Regions from separate parts of the Streptomyces peucetius genome, predicted to be linked through region 2. Evidence: riboswitches for the same ligand, from Rfam matches in the RefSeq annotation. Region 2 holds a riboswitch; each other region holds the start of a gene.
What was found. A riboswitch is a leader RNA that binds a small molecule or an ion and turns the genes downstream of it on or off. The one in region 2 is predicted to bind cyclic di-AMP.
Positions count from the first base shown of each region.

Region 1: another riboswitch for cyclic di-AMP. It lies ahead of OGH68_RS32895 (M23 family metallopeptidase); the one in region 2 lies ahead of OGH68_RS28550 (LysM peptidoglycan-binding domain-containing protein).
Region 3: another riboswitch for cyclic di-AMP. It lies ahead of OGH68_RS27905 (M23 family metallopeptidase); the one in region 2 lies ahead of OGH68_RS28550 (LysM peptidoglycan-binding domain-containing protein).

Region 1 is NZ_CP107567.1:7,286,475-7,290,730, forward strand. Features, by position in the region: gene OGH68_RS32890 (alpha-galactosidase) at 1-1,958, shown strand, start outside; cyclic di-AMP (ydaO/yuaA leader) riboswitch at 2,405-2,561, shown strand; gene OGH68_RS32895 (M23 family metallopeptidase) at 2,566-3,525, shown strand; gene OGH68_RS32900 (SGNH/GDSL hydrolase family protein) at 3,697-4,256, shown strand, end outside.
Region 2 is NZ_CP107567.1:6,282,561-6,286,816, reverse strand. Features, by position in the region: gene OGH68_RS28560 (hypothetical protein) at 562-843, opposite strand; gene OGH68_RS28555 (hypothetical protein) at 982-1,536, shown strand; gene OGH68_RS28550 (LysM peptidoglycan-binding domain-containing protein) at 1,698-2,501, opposite strand; cyclic di-AMP (ydaO/yuaA leader) riboswitch at 2,506-2,661, opposite strand; gene OGH68_RS28545 (cellulose binding domain-containing protein) at 3,071-4,256, opposite strand, start outside.
Region 3 is NZ_CP107567.1:6,130,864-6,135,119, forward strand. Features, by position in the region: gene OGH68_RS27895 (M16 family metallopeptidase) at 1-784, shown strand, start outside; gene OGH68_RS27900 (M16 family metallopeptidase) at 802-2,169, shown strand; cyclic di-AMP (ydaO/yuaA leader) riboswitch at 2,410-2,571, shown strand; gene OGH68_RS27905 (M23 family metallopeptidase) at 2,584-3,366, shown strand; gene OGH68_RS27910 (GntR family transcriptional regulator) at 3,579-4,256, shown strand.

The DNA of each region.
Region 1 (4,256 bases), 1.0 Mb from region 2:
AAGCCCTGGCCGCGCAGGGGCCGCCGCCCTACTGGCCCTTCGAGTCCCAGCTCGACGGCCGCGAGGAGTATCCCGTCGAGGGCGGCCCCAGGTTCGCCCGCCCGGCGCTGTCGGTCCGCACCGAGGACGTGCGCGGCACCGAGTGGGTCTTCGACGGCTGGGTCGCCGAGGACGACGAGCTGCGGCTGCGCTTCACCGACGCCCTGGCGGGCCTCGGCCTGACCCTGCACTACCGCATGCGGGACGACTCCGACGTGATCGAACGCTGGGTCACCGTCGTCCATGAGGGCACCGGGCCGGCGCTCGAACTTCTCCGGGCGGACGCCGCCGCCTGGACCCTGCCGATGCGCGACGCGTGGCGGCTCTCCCAGCTGCACGGGCGCTGGGCCGCCGAGTCCCGCCTGGTGCGCTCCGCGCTCACGTACGGCGAGAAGATCATCGGCAGCCGGCGGGGCCACACCGGCCACCAGCACCTGCCGTGGGTCGCCCTGGACGCGGAAGGCGCCACGGAGGAACGGGGTGAGGTGTACGGCTGCGCGCTCGGCTGGTCCGGTTCCTGGCGGATCTCCGTCCAGCAGCTGCCGGACAAGGCGGTGCAGATCACCGGCGGGGCCGGTCACGACGATTCCGGGCTGCTGCGGCTCGAGCCGGGGCAGACGTACACCTCACCCGTCTTCGCCGGCCTGTGGAGCGACGGCGGGTTCGGCGGGGCGAGCAGGGCCTGGCACGCCTGGCAGCTCGCCCATGTGATCCCCGGTGCCCAGGAGGCGCGCCCGGTGCTCTACAACTCGTGGGAGGCGACCGGCTTCGACATCTCGGAACAGCAGCAGCTGGCCCTCGCCCGGCGCGCCGCCGGGATCGGGGTCGAGCTGTTCGTCGTGGACGACGCCTGGTTCGGGCGGCGCACCAGCGACCGGGCCGGACTCGGCGACTGGACACCCAACCCGGACCGCTTCCCCGACGGACTGGCGCCGCTCGCCCGTGAAGTGCACGGGCTCGGCATGCGGTTCGGGATCTGGGTGGAGCCGGAGATGGTCAACGCGGACAGCGATCTCTACCGAGCGCATCCCGACTGGGTCCAGCACCACCCCGGCCGGGTGCGCACCGAATTCCGCAACCAGCTCGTGCTGAACCTCGCGCGTGAGGACGTCCGGGACCACCTCTGGGAGCAGCTGGACGCCCTGCTGTCGAGCGCGCCCGTCGACTATGTGAAGTGGGACTTCAACCGCTGCTTCACCGATGCGGGCTGGCCGGGGGAGCCGTATCCGCAGAAGCTGTGGACCTGCCACGTCGAGGGCTTTTACGCGCTGCTGGACCGGTTGCGGGCGGCGCATCCGGGCGTCGCCTTCGAGTCCTGCTCCGGAGGGGGCGGCCGGATCGACCTCGGGGTCCTCGGGCGCACCGACCAGGTATGGACCTCGGACAACACCGACCCGCTGGACCGGCTGGCCGTCCAGCACGGCTTCAGCCAGCTGCATCCGGCCCGGGTCATGGCGGCCTGGGTGACCGACAGCCCCAACGTCCAGCTCAACGGCCGCCGCAGCAGTCTGCGCTTCCGTTTCGTCAGTGCCATGGCCGGGGTGCTGGGCGTCGGGGGAGACCTCACCGGGTGGAGCGAGGCGGAGCTCGCGGAGGCACGCGACTGGGTCCGGCTCTACAAGGAGATCAGGCCGGTGGTCCAGCACGGCGAGCTGTACCGGCTGCGGGCCCCGGAGGGCGGGCTCAGCGCCGTGCAGTACGTCCGGGGCGGGGAGACGGTCGTGCTCGCGCTGCTCGAGGCGCAGCGGTACGGCGAACGGCCGCCGGCGCTCCGGCTGCGCGGCATCGACCCGGCCGCCGCCTACGAATGTCTGGACACCGGAGTCGTCCATCAGGGCGGGGTGCTGCTGCACCACGGACTGCACACCGGGCTGAAGGGCGATCTGGACGCCACCGTGATCCGGCTGCGGCGGATGTGATCCGGCCTCCGCCAATTCCCTTTACGCGTACGGAGTCAGGGGATTCCTCACGGCTCGGAGTGACGGGCGTCACCCGGATCTGTGCCGGCGGGCGTCTCGGCGAAACCGGCAGGGCGCGACTTGATGGGCAAGTGCGGGACTAGATGCTCAAATGCATCTTCTGTCCGAATTGGCTGGTTCGATATAACGTGCCCCGTAAGCAGGGGAGATGGGCTCCGGCTGGTGAGCAGCGTCATATTCGTGACGTTGTGTGGCCGGGGCCTGGGGGTGAATTCCGTTGCCGGCGCGGCAATTGAAGGAGCGTCGTCCACGGAGGGTGACCGGAAATACCCGGGTGATATCGGACTTCGCATTGCTCGCGGAAAGACGCGGCTTGTCCAGGACTGTCCGACTCGCCTACGGTCACGCTCAATCCGGACGGACCGCCTAATCCTGCCGCCGGCCGGAATTCGAACCCACCCACGCGTGGCAGGAGCGGGGGACCCAGGTAGTACGCCGATTCCGGAAAATCCGGACGGCTTGGGGTGAAGTCGTGCAAGTCGCTCGACCGGGCACCTCCAGCCCGAACCCGACAGCTCACCTCGTAGGCGCCGGAGAGGAATGCGCCATGCCCGCCAAGGGTAAGCACCGTCGTTTCAAGTCCAACCCGTTCACCCGCGGCTTCGTCATCGCCGGCACGGGCGGCGCCGCCATCGCGCTCCCGCTGTTCGGCGCCACCGCCGCCGCCACCGCTGCCCCGGCGGCGGCTCCGGCCGCCGCGGCACAGAAGGCCGCTGCCCCGGCCCTCGCCGAGTCGGCGCTGCCGGCCGCCAAGAAGGCCCCGAAGATCTACACCGTCGTCGCCGGCGACTACCTGTCGAAGATCGCCGAGGAGCAGGACGTCCGAGGCGGCTGGAAGCAGCTCTTCAACGACAACCGCCGCGCCATCGGTGCGAACCCGTCGCTGATCCACCCGGGCCTGGAGCTGACCATCGGCGCCAAGTCCAAGGCGAAGAACGACCCCGAGCCCCGCTCCGAGTCAAAGGCCCGCCCCTCGCGTGACGACTCGCGGGCCGCCGCGCCCGAGGAGCAGGCCCCGAAGGCTCCCGCGAAGGCGGCTCCCGCGAAGGCGGCGCCCGCCAAGGAGGCTCCTGTGAAGGAGGCCTCGGCGCCGGCGTCCTCGTCCGGCTTCAGCGCTCCGGTCGACGCGGCCGTCACCACGCCGTACCGCGCCTCCGGCGCGATGTGGTCCAGCGGCTACCACACCGGTGTGGACTTCGCCGCCTCCTCGGGCACCTCCGTCAAGGCCATCGGCGCGGGCACCGTCGTCTCCGCCGGCTGGGGCGGCGCGTACGGCAACGAGGTCGTCATCCAGCACACGGACGGCACCTACTCCCAGTACGCCCACCTTTCCTCCCTGGCCGTCTCCAGCGGCCAGTCCGTGAGCGGCGGCCAGCAGATCGGTCTGTCCGGCTCCACCGGCAACTCCTCCGGCCCGCACCTGCACTTCGAGGTCCGCACCGGCCCCTCCTACGGCTCGGACATCGACCCGGTCGCCTACCTGCGCGAGCACGGAGTCTCCCTCTGATCCGTCCGGCACGCCGCACGGCACTGCCGCCCGGCCCCCGTTCCGCATCGGCGGAGCGGGGGCTTCCGCGTCTTCCGGCCGGGCCGAACCTGACGGGTGGTAAAGATCACCCCCCGTCAACCCCTCCTTACGGTCGCGTAAGTCACATCCGTAAAGGAAAGATGTGCTCTCGTGGCAGACGATTCGAGAACAGAGAACAGTGACGCATTCGGGTCGTACGCGGCGATCGGTGACAGCTTCACCGAGGGCGTAGGCGACCTTGGACCCGACGGCAGATTCGTCGGGTGGGCGGACCGCTTCGCGGTCCTGCTCGCCGACCGCATGCCGGAACACACCTTCCGGTACGCCAACCTCGCCGTACGCGGGCGGCTCCTCGACCAGATCGTCGAGGAGCAGGTGCCGAGGGCCCGGGAACTCGCGCCCGACCTCGTCACCTTCTGCGCCGGCGGCAACGACATCATCCGGCCCGGCTCCGACCCGGACGACGTCGCCGAACGCTTCGAACGGGCCGTCGCCGACCTCACGGGCTCGGTCGGCACCGTCATGGTGACGACCGGCTTCGACACCCGCGACGTGCCGGTCCTGCGCCACCTGCGCGGCAAGATCGCCACGTACACCGCGCATGTGCGGGCCATCGCCGACCGCTACGACTGCCCGGTGCTGGACCTGTGGTCGCTCAGGTCCGTCCAGGACCGGCGGGCCTGGGACTCCGACCGGCTGCATCTGTCACC
Region 2 (4,256 bases):
TCAGGCATCCACCAGGGGCCTCACCACGTTGTCGGCCCAACTGCCAGGCTCCGCCTCCAGCTTGGCAAAGGCTCGCTGTAGGACCCTGGGGCTCTGGCTGCAGTGCCAACGAGTTGGGCTGGCTGATGCTGGACCCGGACCCCGACAAGTGGCCGGTGTTGGCCTGGCGTCGACAGACCGTTATGGCGACTCCAGATGGGCACTCTTCGACTGCGGCGTGGTCGACTTCCTGGTCAAGATGATGCGAGCCGAGTTCGACGTTTGCCCTCTTGCTGACGCTTCCCTCTGGGTGCGACTGCTCCTTTCGTGCACTGGCGTGAGCAGCAGCGCCGCTGGCTTGCGGGCCCTGATCGCGAGACGGGCGAGCCTGATCCGCACGTGCAGAACTTTCTTCAGTGGCCCGCACCCTGACCAAGGAGCTCGCCAACCTGCTCATCAGCTCGGTTGGCAAAGGCTCACTCACGCTCGGAATGCTGTCAGCGGCCGTCTTCCCACGAGCAACACGGAAACAGGTCCATGTCCGGCTCATCACGTTGCGCGCGACAGACGTCCCGTGCAGTCTCACGCCGCGGGGGAGCAACGCCGGGGTCGGTAGCGGACCGCGGCTCCCGCCACGCGGCAGCGGCCCATGGCGCTCCTGCCGCAGCCGCGCCACTGTGCCCGGGTGACGCGGGGGCGGTGGCCGCCGCTGGTGATCAGCGCGTTCACCGGTGTCATCGGGTCCGTGGCCGTCACCTTGGCCAGCAGGACGCCGACCGCGAGCGGGAGCAGACTCACGGCGAGGGCAGTTCCGGCGGTGGTGGCGTTGCGAACACGAGGGTGGCGGAGGGCTTCGGGGAGCATGACCCGATTCGACCAGCGGCGGGGTGCCGGCGGATCCGGCCGGGTACTCAGGACGGCCGGTCCTCGTACTCATTCCGTCCTCGCACGCGGGTGGCCAACTACCGGTCACGGGCCGAAAGATCGCTGTAGCCTCCGTGCATGACCACGGACACGGAGTGCCTGACGCTCACCCAGAACCTGCGCCGTCGCGGGGCCACCGTGCTCGCCGTCTTCGCACTGGTGTGGGCGTTCGCGGCCGGTTCCGGCATTGCCGTGATGCCGGTTGCCGTCGCCGTCGGTGTGGTCGGTGCCGTGCTGACCGGCGTGGTGGTGGTCCTGGCCCACCGCGGGGCCGCGGGGCCGGCCCGCCGGACCGTGCGGCTGCCGGAGAAGTGGAATCGAGGGGTCGGACTTGTCAACGCGCTCGAGGTCGTCGCCGTCTTCGCGGTGATCGCCGTGGCCAACGCGACGGGTCACGCGGAGCTGATTCCGCCGGGCATTTGCCTCGTGGTGGGTCTGCACTTCTTTCCGCTGGCGCGGCTCTTCGACCAATGGCAGTACACGTGGACGGCCGTCCTTCTGACGGCGGTCGCGGTCGTCGGCACGGCGGTCGCCGTGGCCGGGGCGACCGCTGAGACGGTGCGCGTGGTAGTCGGGGCGGGGGCGGCGGTCGTGCTGTGGCTGTCCGCGTTCCATGTGGCCGTGCGCGGCTGACGCTCACGGCCACATGGCGGCACGGCCACACGGCCACATGGATTCGTGCGCTGCCGAGGCGCACGCGGCACGGCTCGGGCCGGTGTCCGGGGCGCCGCCGGGCGTCCCGGGCACCGGCCCGGTGAGGTGCTGCGGCCTGCCGGCCGTCGCAACGGTCCCTTTTAGTAGGGGCCGTTCACGTTGTCGATCGAGCCGTACCGGTCGGCGGCGTAGTTGCACGCGGCGGTGATGTTGGCGACCGGGTCGTACAGGTCGTAGGACGTGCCGGGGACGTGGTAGGCGTCGAAAGTCGGCTGGATGACCTGGAGCAGGCCCTTCGAGGGCGTGCCGTTGATGGCGTTGATGTCCCAGTTGTTGATGGCCAGCGGGTTGCCGGAGGACTCACGCATGATGTTGCGGTGAATTCCCTCGTAGGTGCCCGGAATTCCGTGCTGGGCCATGATGTCCAGCGATTCCTTGATCCAGCCGTCGAGGTTGTCCGCGTAGGCCGGCTTCGCGGCGGCAGCGGCCTTCTTTGTCGCCGCGGCGGGCTTCGCCGCCAGCGTGGTCTTCTTCTCGGAGCGGTCCGCGCGGTCGGCCTCCACGGCCCGGTCGGCCTTCTTGGGGGCGGCCTTTTCCTTGGCCTCCGGGGTGGCGCCGATGGTCAGCTTCAGGCCCGGGTGAATCAGCGACGGGTCGTCGCCGACAGCCTTCCGGTTGTCCTTGTAGAGCTGCTTCCAGCCACCGTCGACGGAATGGGCGGCGGCGATCTTGGAAAGGGAGTCGCCGGCCACCACGGAATAGGTGATGGACTTCTCGGCGGCGGCCGGAGCGGCCACGGCAGCCGGCTGGGCCGCGGGAGCGGCCTGAGCAGTGGCGGCGCCCATGAGCGGCAGGGCCAGGGCCGCGCCACCCGTGCTCGCGGCGATGATCCCGCGGGTGAACGAACGGATCTTGGTACGACGGTGCTTACCCTTTGCGGGCATGGCGAATTCCTCTCCGTCGCCTGCGAGGTGAGCTGTCGGGTTCGGGCTGGAGATGCCCGGCCGCTGGAATGCGACTTCACCCCTAGCCGTTCCGGATTCCGGTTCGGCGACTTACCTGGTTCCCCCGCTCCTGCCGTACGTGAGTCGATGCGGTCTGGGTTCCGGACGGCGGCAGGATTCGGCGGTCCACCCGGATTGACGGTGACCGTAAGCGAGAGCGACCCGGCGAAACAAGTGGCGAATTGTTGATCATAATCCGAAAAGCGGTTATACCCGGGTGATTTCAATTGTCATTGCCGCGTCAAGAAACCCAAATCCCTTTCCGACGAAGGACAATGGCCGACCCGGTGACCTTTCCGTTGCGGAGTGCCAGGTGACTGACATCACGAGTGGCCTGCGCAACCGCCTGCCTCGTCGCGCCGTCTCGAGGGCACCAACTCCCAACAATCGCCCGGAATTCACCTTTCAGAACAGTTCGGCCAAATCCTTCATAACGGACATTCACTGCCAAAGCGCCGCGAGGCTCCCGGTTCATGCCAGGAGCCCCGCGGCGCCGTCCGCCACCCGTCTCAGCCGACGGTGCAGGCCTCACCTCCCAGGGTGAAGGCGCCGGGGCCGCCGTTCTCGCCCGACCAGGTGCCCGTGAAGCCGAAGCCCACCGAGGCACCGGCGGCCACCTTGCCGTTCCAGGAGACGTTGCCGGCCGTCACCTCTGCTCCGGCCTGCCGGTGTGTGGCATTCCACATCTGCCCGACCTTCTGCCCGTCGGGGAAGGTCCAGCTCAGCTGCCAGCCGTCCAGCGCAGCGGCACCCGTGTTGGTGAGCGTCACATCGGCCTGGAACCCGCCCGACCACTGGTTGGTGACGGCGTACGTCACCGTGCAGTCGGCGTCCGCGGGCGGCTCCTCCGGGTCGGGGTCCGGATCCGGCTCGGGGCCCGGGCCGGGGTCACCGCCGCCGTCACTCTCCGGCGACTCGCCGTAGATGATGCCGCGCCCGTTGGTGGCCACGTACACCCGGCCGAAGACCCGCGGGTCGCCGGTGATCGCCGCGCCGGTCCAGCCCCACTGGTGCGCGTCGTCGTTGATCCGCGTCCAGTTCGCCCCCGCGTCCGTCGAGCGGAAGATGCCGCGCACACCGCCGATCTTCGCGCTGACGAAGAGCGTCCGGTACGAAGCGCCGGCCGCCGCCTTGCCGAAGCCGACCGCGTCCGCCTCCGCCACGCCGGAGATCTTGGTGAAGGTCGCGCCGGAGTCGGTGGAGTGCCACAGGCCGTACGTCCCGTTCGCCGCGCCGCCCGCGAGCCAGATGTCACCCTCCGTACCCGGAACCGCCTTGAAGCGGACATCGCCCTCCGCCGGGAGGCCGGACGCCCTCGCGGTGAAGGTGGCGCCGCCGTCGGCGGACACGTAGAAGGTCCCGTCCTTGAAGCCGTAGAACTTCTTGGGGTTCTTCCGGTCGGACTCGACGACCGCCCCGGCCGGGATGCCGGTGGACGCGGCCCACGAGCCGCCGAAGCCGGTGGTGCGGTGCACCCCCGCGCCCTCCGGGCTCCAGACGAAGCCGCTGCCGTCCGCAGCGGCGGCGACCGTGCCTCCGCCCGTCACGCCGGCCGGCTGCGAGCCCTGGAACCAATTGGCCCCGTTGTCCGTGGAGAACGCGATGTGCGGGGCGGCGTCGGCGTTGCCGACCCGTACGACGGTGTCGGGTGCGGCCTCCGCGAAATCCAGGCTCGTGGTCGCCGACATGTTCGGC
Region 3 (4,256 bases), 150 kb from region 2:
CCGGGCCTTCTTCCGTACGTACTACGCACCCAACAACGCGGTGCTGTCGGTCGTCGGCGACATCGACCCCGAGCAGACGCTCGCCTGGATCGAGAAGTACTTCGGGTCCATCCCCTCCCACGACGGCAAGCAGCCGCCCCGTGACGGCACGCTCCCGGAGAACATCGGCGCGCAGCTGCGCGAGGAGGTCGTCGAGGAGGTCCCGGCCCGTGCCCTGATGGCCGCCTACCGCCTTCCGCACGACGGCACCCGCGAGTGCGACGCCGCGGACCTTGCGCTCACGGTCCTCGGCGGCGGGGAGTCCTCCCGGCTCCACAACCGCCTGGTGCGCCGCGACCGGACCGCCGTCGCGGCCGGATTCGGTCTGCTGCGGCTGGCGGGCGCCCCGTCGATGGGCTGGCTGGACGTCAAGACCTCCGGAGGCGTCGAGGTTCCGCAGATCGAGGCCGCCGTCGACGAGGAGCTGGCACGCTTCGCGGCCGAGGGCCCGACGGCGGGGGAGATGGAGCGGGCTCAGGCCCAGCTGGAGCGCGAGTGGCTGGACCGGCTCGGCACGGTCGCGGGCCGCGCCGACGAACTCTGCCGTTACGCGGTGCTGTTCGGCGATCCCCAGCTGGCGCTGACCGCCGTCCAGCGGGTGCTCGACGTCACCGCGGAGGAGGTGCAGGCCGTCGCCAAGGCACGCCTGCATCCCGAGAACAGGGCGGTGCTGGTCTATGAACCGGTCGCCGCGGAAGAGACCGAAGCGGCCGACGGACACGAGCACGAAGGGACGGACCAGTGAGCGACGCTGCCGTGACCATGGACTTCCACCCGCAGCCGACTCCGGGCACCGCCCGGCCCTGGGCCTTCCCGGCCCCCGAGCGCGGCACACTGGACAACGGCCTGACGGTGCTGCGCTGCCACCGCCCCGGCCAGCAGGTGGTGGCCGTCGAGGTCTGCCTCGACGCCCCGCTGGAGGCGGAGCCCGAGGGCCTCGACGGAGTCGCCACGATCATGGCGCGCGCTCTGTCGGAGGGTACGGACAAGCACCCGGCGGAGGAGTTCGCGGCCGAACTGGAACGCTGCGGTGCCACCCTGGACGCCCACGCGGACCACCCCGGGGTGCGGGTGTCGCTGGAGGTGCCGGTCTCCCGGCTCCCCAAGGCTCTCGGCCTGCTCGCCGAGGCGCTGCGCGCGCCCGCCTTCGAGCCGGACGAGGTCGAGCGGCTGGTCCGCAACCGCCTCGACGAGATCCCGCACGAGACGGCGAACCCGGGCCGCCGCGCCGCCAAGCAGCTCGCCAAGGAGCTCTTCCCGTCCTCGCTGCGCGTCTCCCGCCCCCGCCAGGGCACGGAGGAGACGGTGGCCCGGATCGACGCCGCCGCCGTACGCGCCTTCTTCGAGGCCCATGTGCGTCCCGCGACCGCGACCGCCGTGATCGTCGGCGACCTCACCGGCGTCGACCTGGACGCCGTCCTCGGCGACTCGCTCGGCACCTGGACGGGCGACAAGGCCGACCCGCGGCCCGTGCCCGCGGTCACCGCCGACGACACCGGCCGGGTGGTCATCGTGGACCGTCCCGGGGCCGTGCAGACGCAGCTGCTCATCGGCCGGATCGGAGCGGACCGCCACGACCGGGTCTGGCCCGCCCAGGTGCTCGGCACGTACTGCCTCGGCGGCACCCTCACCTCCCGCCTCGACCGGGTGCTGCGCGAGGAGAAGGGCTACACCTACGGCGTACGGGCCTTCGGCCAGGTCCTGCTCTCCGCCCCCGACGGCTCCGGCGCGGCCATGCTCGCCATCAGCGGCTCCGTGGACACGCCCAACACCGGGCCCGCGCTCGAGGATCTGTGGAAGGTGCTCCGCACGCTCGCGGCCGAGGGCCTCACCGACGCCGAACGCGACGTCGCCGTGCAGAACCTGGTGGGCGTCGCCCCGCTGAAGTACGAGACGGCGGCCTCCGTCGCGGCCACCCTGGCCGACCAGGTCGAGCAGCACCTGCCGGACGACTACCAGGCCCAGTTGTACGTTCGGCTGGCGGAGACCGGCACGGTGGAGGCGACCGCGGCGGTCGTGGGCGCCTTCCCGGTGGACCGGCTGGTCACGGTGCTCGTCGGCGACGCGTCGCAGATCGAGGAGCCGGTCAAGGCGCTCGGCATCGGTGAAGTGGCGGTTGTCTCGGGCTGATCGGGAGCCGCCGACCGGATGCAGGGTCGAAAGCGGCGCATTACAGGCAAGTGGCATGCAAGTGGAACCCCGGCTTCGATTCGTTTGCCGGGGTTCCGTTGTATGTCCGTTTTATGGGAGAGGTTGCCTGTCTGCCCTGTGGCATGCGCTACAAAAGGGCCTGTCCGTTTGGTGATCGACGGACGGGATGCCTAGCGTCGGTCCGGCTGTCCGCCTGGAGATCGTCGCGCCCGCGGCGTCGGGCAGTCATCGCCGAGTCCCCGTCAGGCGCGAGCCTGGGGAGCCGGGGACCCATTCGTCCCTGGGGTGAATCGGGCACCTTCGCCTGCGCGGAGGCGCCCGTAGGAGACCTTCCTGCTCCGAACCCGTCAGCTAACCCGGTAGGCGAGAAGGAAGGAAAGGACCAGCCTCTTCATGGCGTTCACCCGTGCCACCGGGAAGCATCGTGCCCCGAGCCGCCTGACGCGCAGGAGCGCGAACCTGGCCGGCGTCGCCGCACTCGCCACCACCGGCGTCGTCGGAAGCTTCGCCTCCCCGGCACTCGCCGCCGACGCCGACGCCCCCTCCGCCGAGGACACCGGCCTCACGCAGATCGTCACCATGGACTCGCTCGCCGACGAGATAGCCGCCCAGGCCGCCGCCCAGAAGAAGGAGGCCGAGGAGGCCGCCGCCAAGGCCCGTGCGCGGGCGAAGGCCGCGGCGGAGGCCAAGCGCAGGGCCGAGGCTCGCGCCGAGGCGGCCCGCGAGGCCGAGGAGCGCGCCGCCCGTGAGGCCGAGCGCAAGCGGCTGAATTCCTTCCGGCTCCCCGTCGCCGGCTCCTACGTGACCACCGGCTACCGCGCCGGTGGCGCCCTGTGGTCCTCCGGCTCGCACTCCGGCGTCGACTTCCGTGCCGCGTCCGGCAGTTCCGTCGTGGCGGTGGGCTCCGGCACCGTCGTCGAGGCGGGCTGGGGCGGCGCGTACGGCAACAACATCGTGATCCGGATGAACGACGGCACCTACACCCAGTACGGCCACCTGTCGTCCATCGGCGTCTTCGTCGGCCAGCAGGTCACCCCGGGCCAGCAGATCGGCCTCTCCGGCTCGACCGGCAACTCGACCGGCCCGCACCTGCACTTCGAGGCGCGGACCACAGCCGAGTACGGCTCCGACATCGACCCGGTCGCCTACCTCCGCTCGCACGGCGTCGCCGTCTAGCGGTCATGCGCAGCCCGCTCGAAGGCCCCCGGCTTCCGCCGGGGGCCTTCGCCGTGTTCCGTGCCGTTTTCACCATTCCGTGATTGCCGCTCCGGCCAAGAGATTTCCGTGGTTTCACGGGCGCCGTCGGAAAACGGCGCGCATTGCAATAGAGTCACGGGAAGGCGCGTCAATCGGTTGCGTTTCGCTCGGATCAAGGCGGAGGTTCGGTCATGCGTATTCCCGCGCACTCGGTATGCACGGCGATCCGTGACGACATCGTCTCCGGTGTCTTCGAGCGCGGCAGCCGGCTCGCCGAGGAGCAGCTCGCCCGCCGCTACGGGGTCTCCCGGGTCCCGGTGCGTGAGGCGCTGCGCACCCTGGAGTCGGAGGGGTTCGTCGTCACCCGGCGGCACGCGGGCGCCTGCGTCGCCGAACCCACGGAGCAGGAAGCCGCCGATCTCCTGGAGATCCGGCTGCTGTTGGAGCCCCTGGGGGCGGCGCGCGCCGCACAGCGCCGCACCGAAGCGCATCTCAAGGTGCTTCGCGGCCTGGTCAGACTGGGGCAGGAGAGGGCGCGGCGGGGGCAGGGCGAAGACCTGCGCTCCCTCGGCAACTGGTTCCACGAGACGCTCGCCCAGTCCTGCGGCAGCCCCGGACTCACCGCGCTGCTCACCCAGTTGCGGCACAAGATCGCCTGGATGTACGTGGTCGAGCACCCGGCCGCGCCGGTCGAGTCGTGGGCCGAGCACGGCGCGATCGTCGACGCCGTGGCGCGCGGTGACGCCGGGCGGGCCCGGGCGCTGACGGCACTGCACGCGGAGCGTGCCGCCGGGGCGCACCGGTTGCGGCGCACCGTGCGGGTGAGGACTTCGCAACATTCCGTAAACACCGCGAGCGGCCGGAATTAA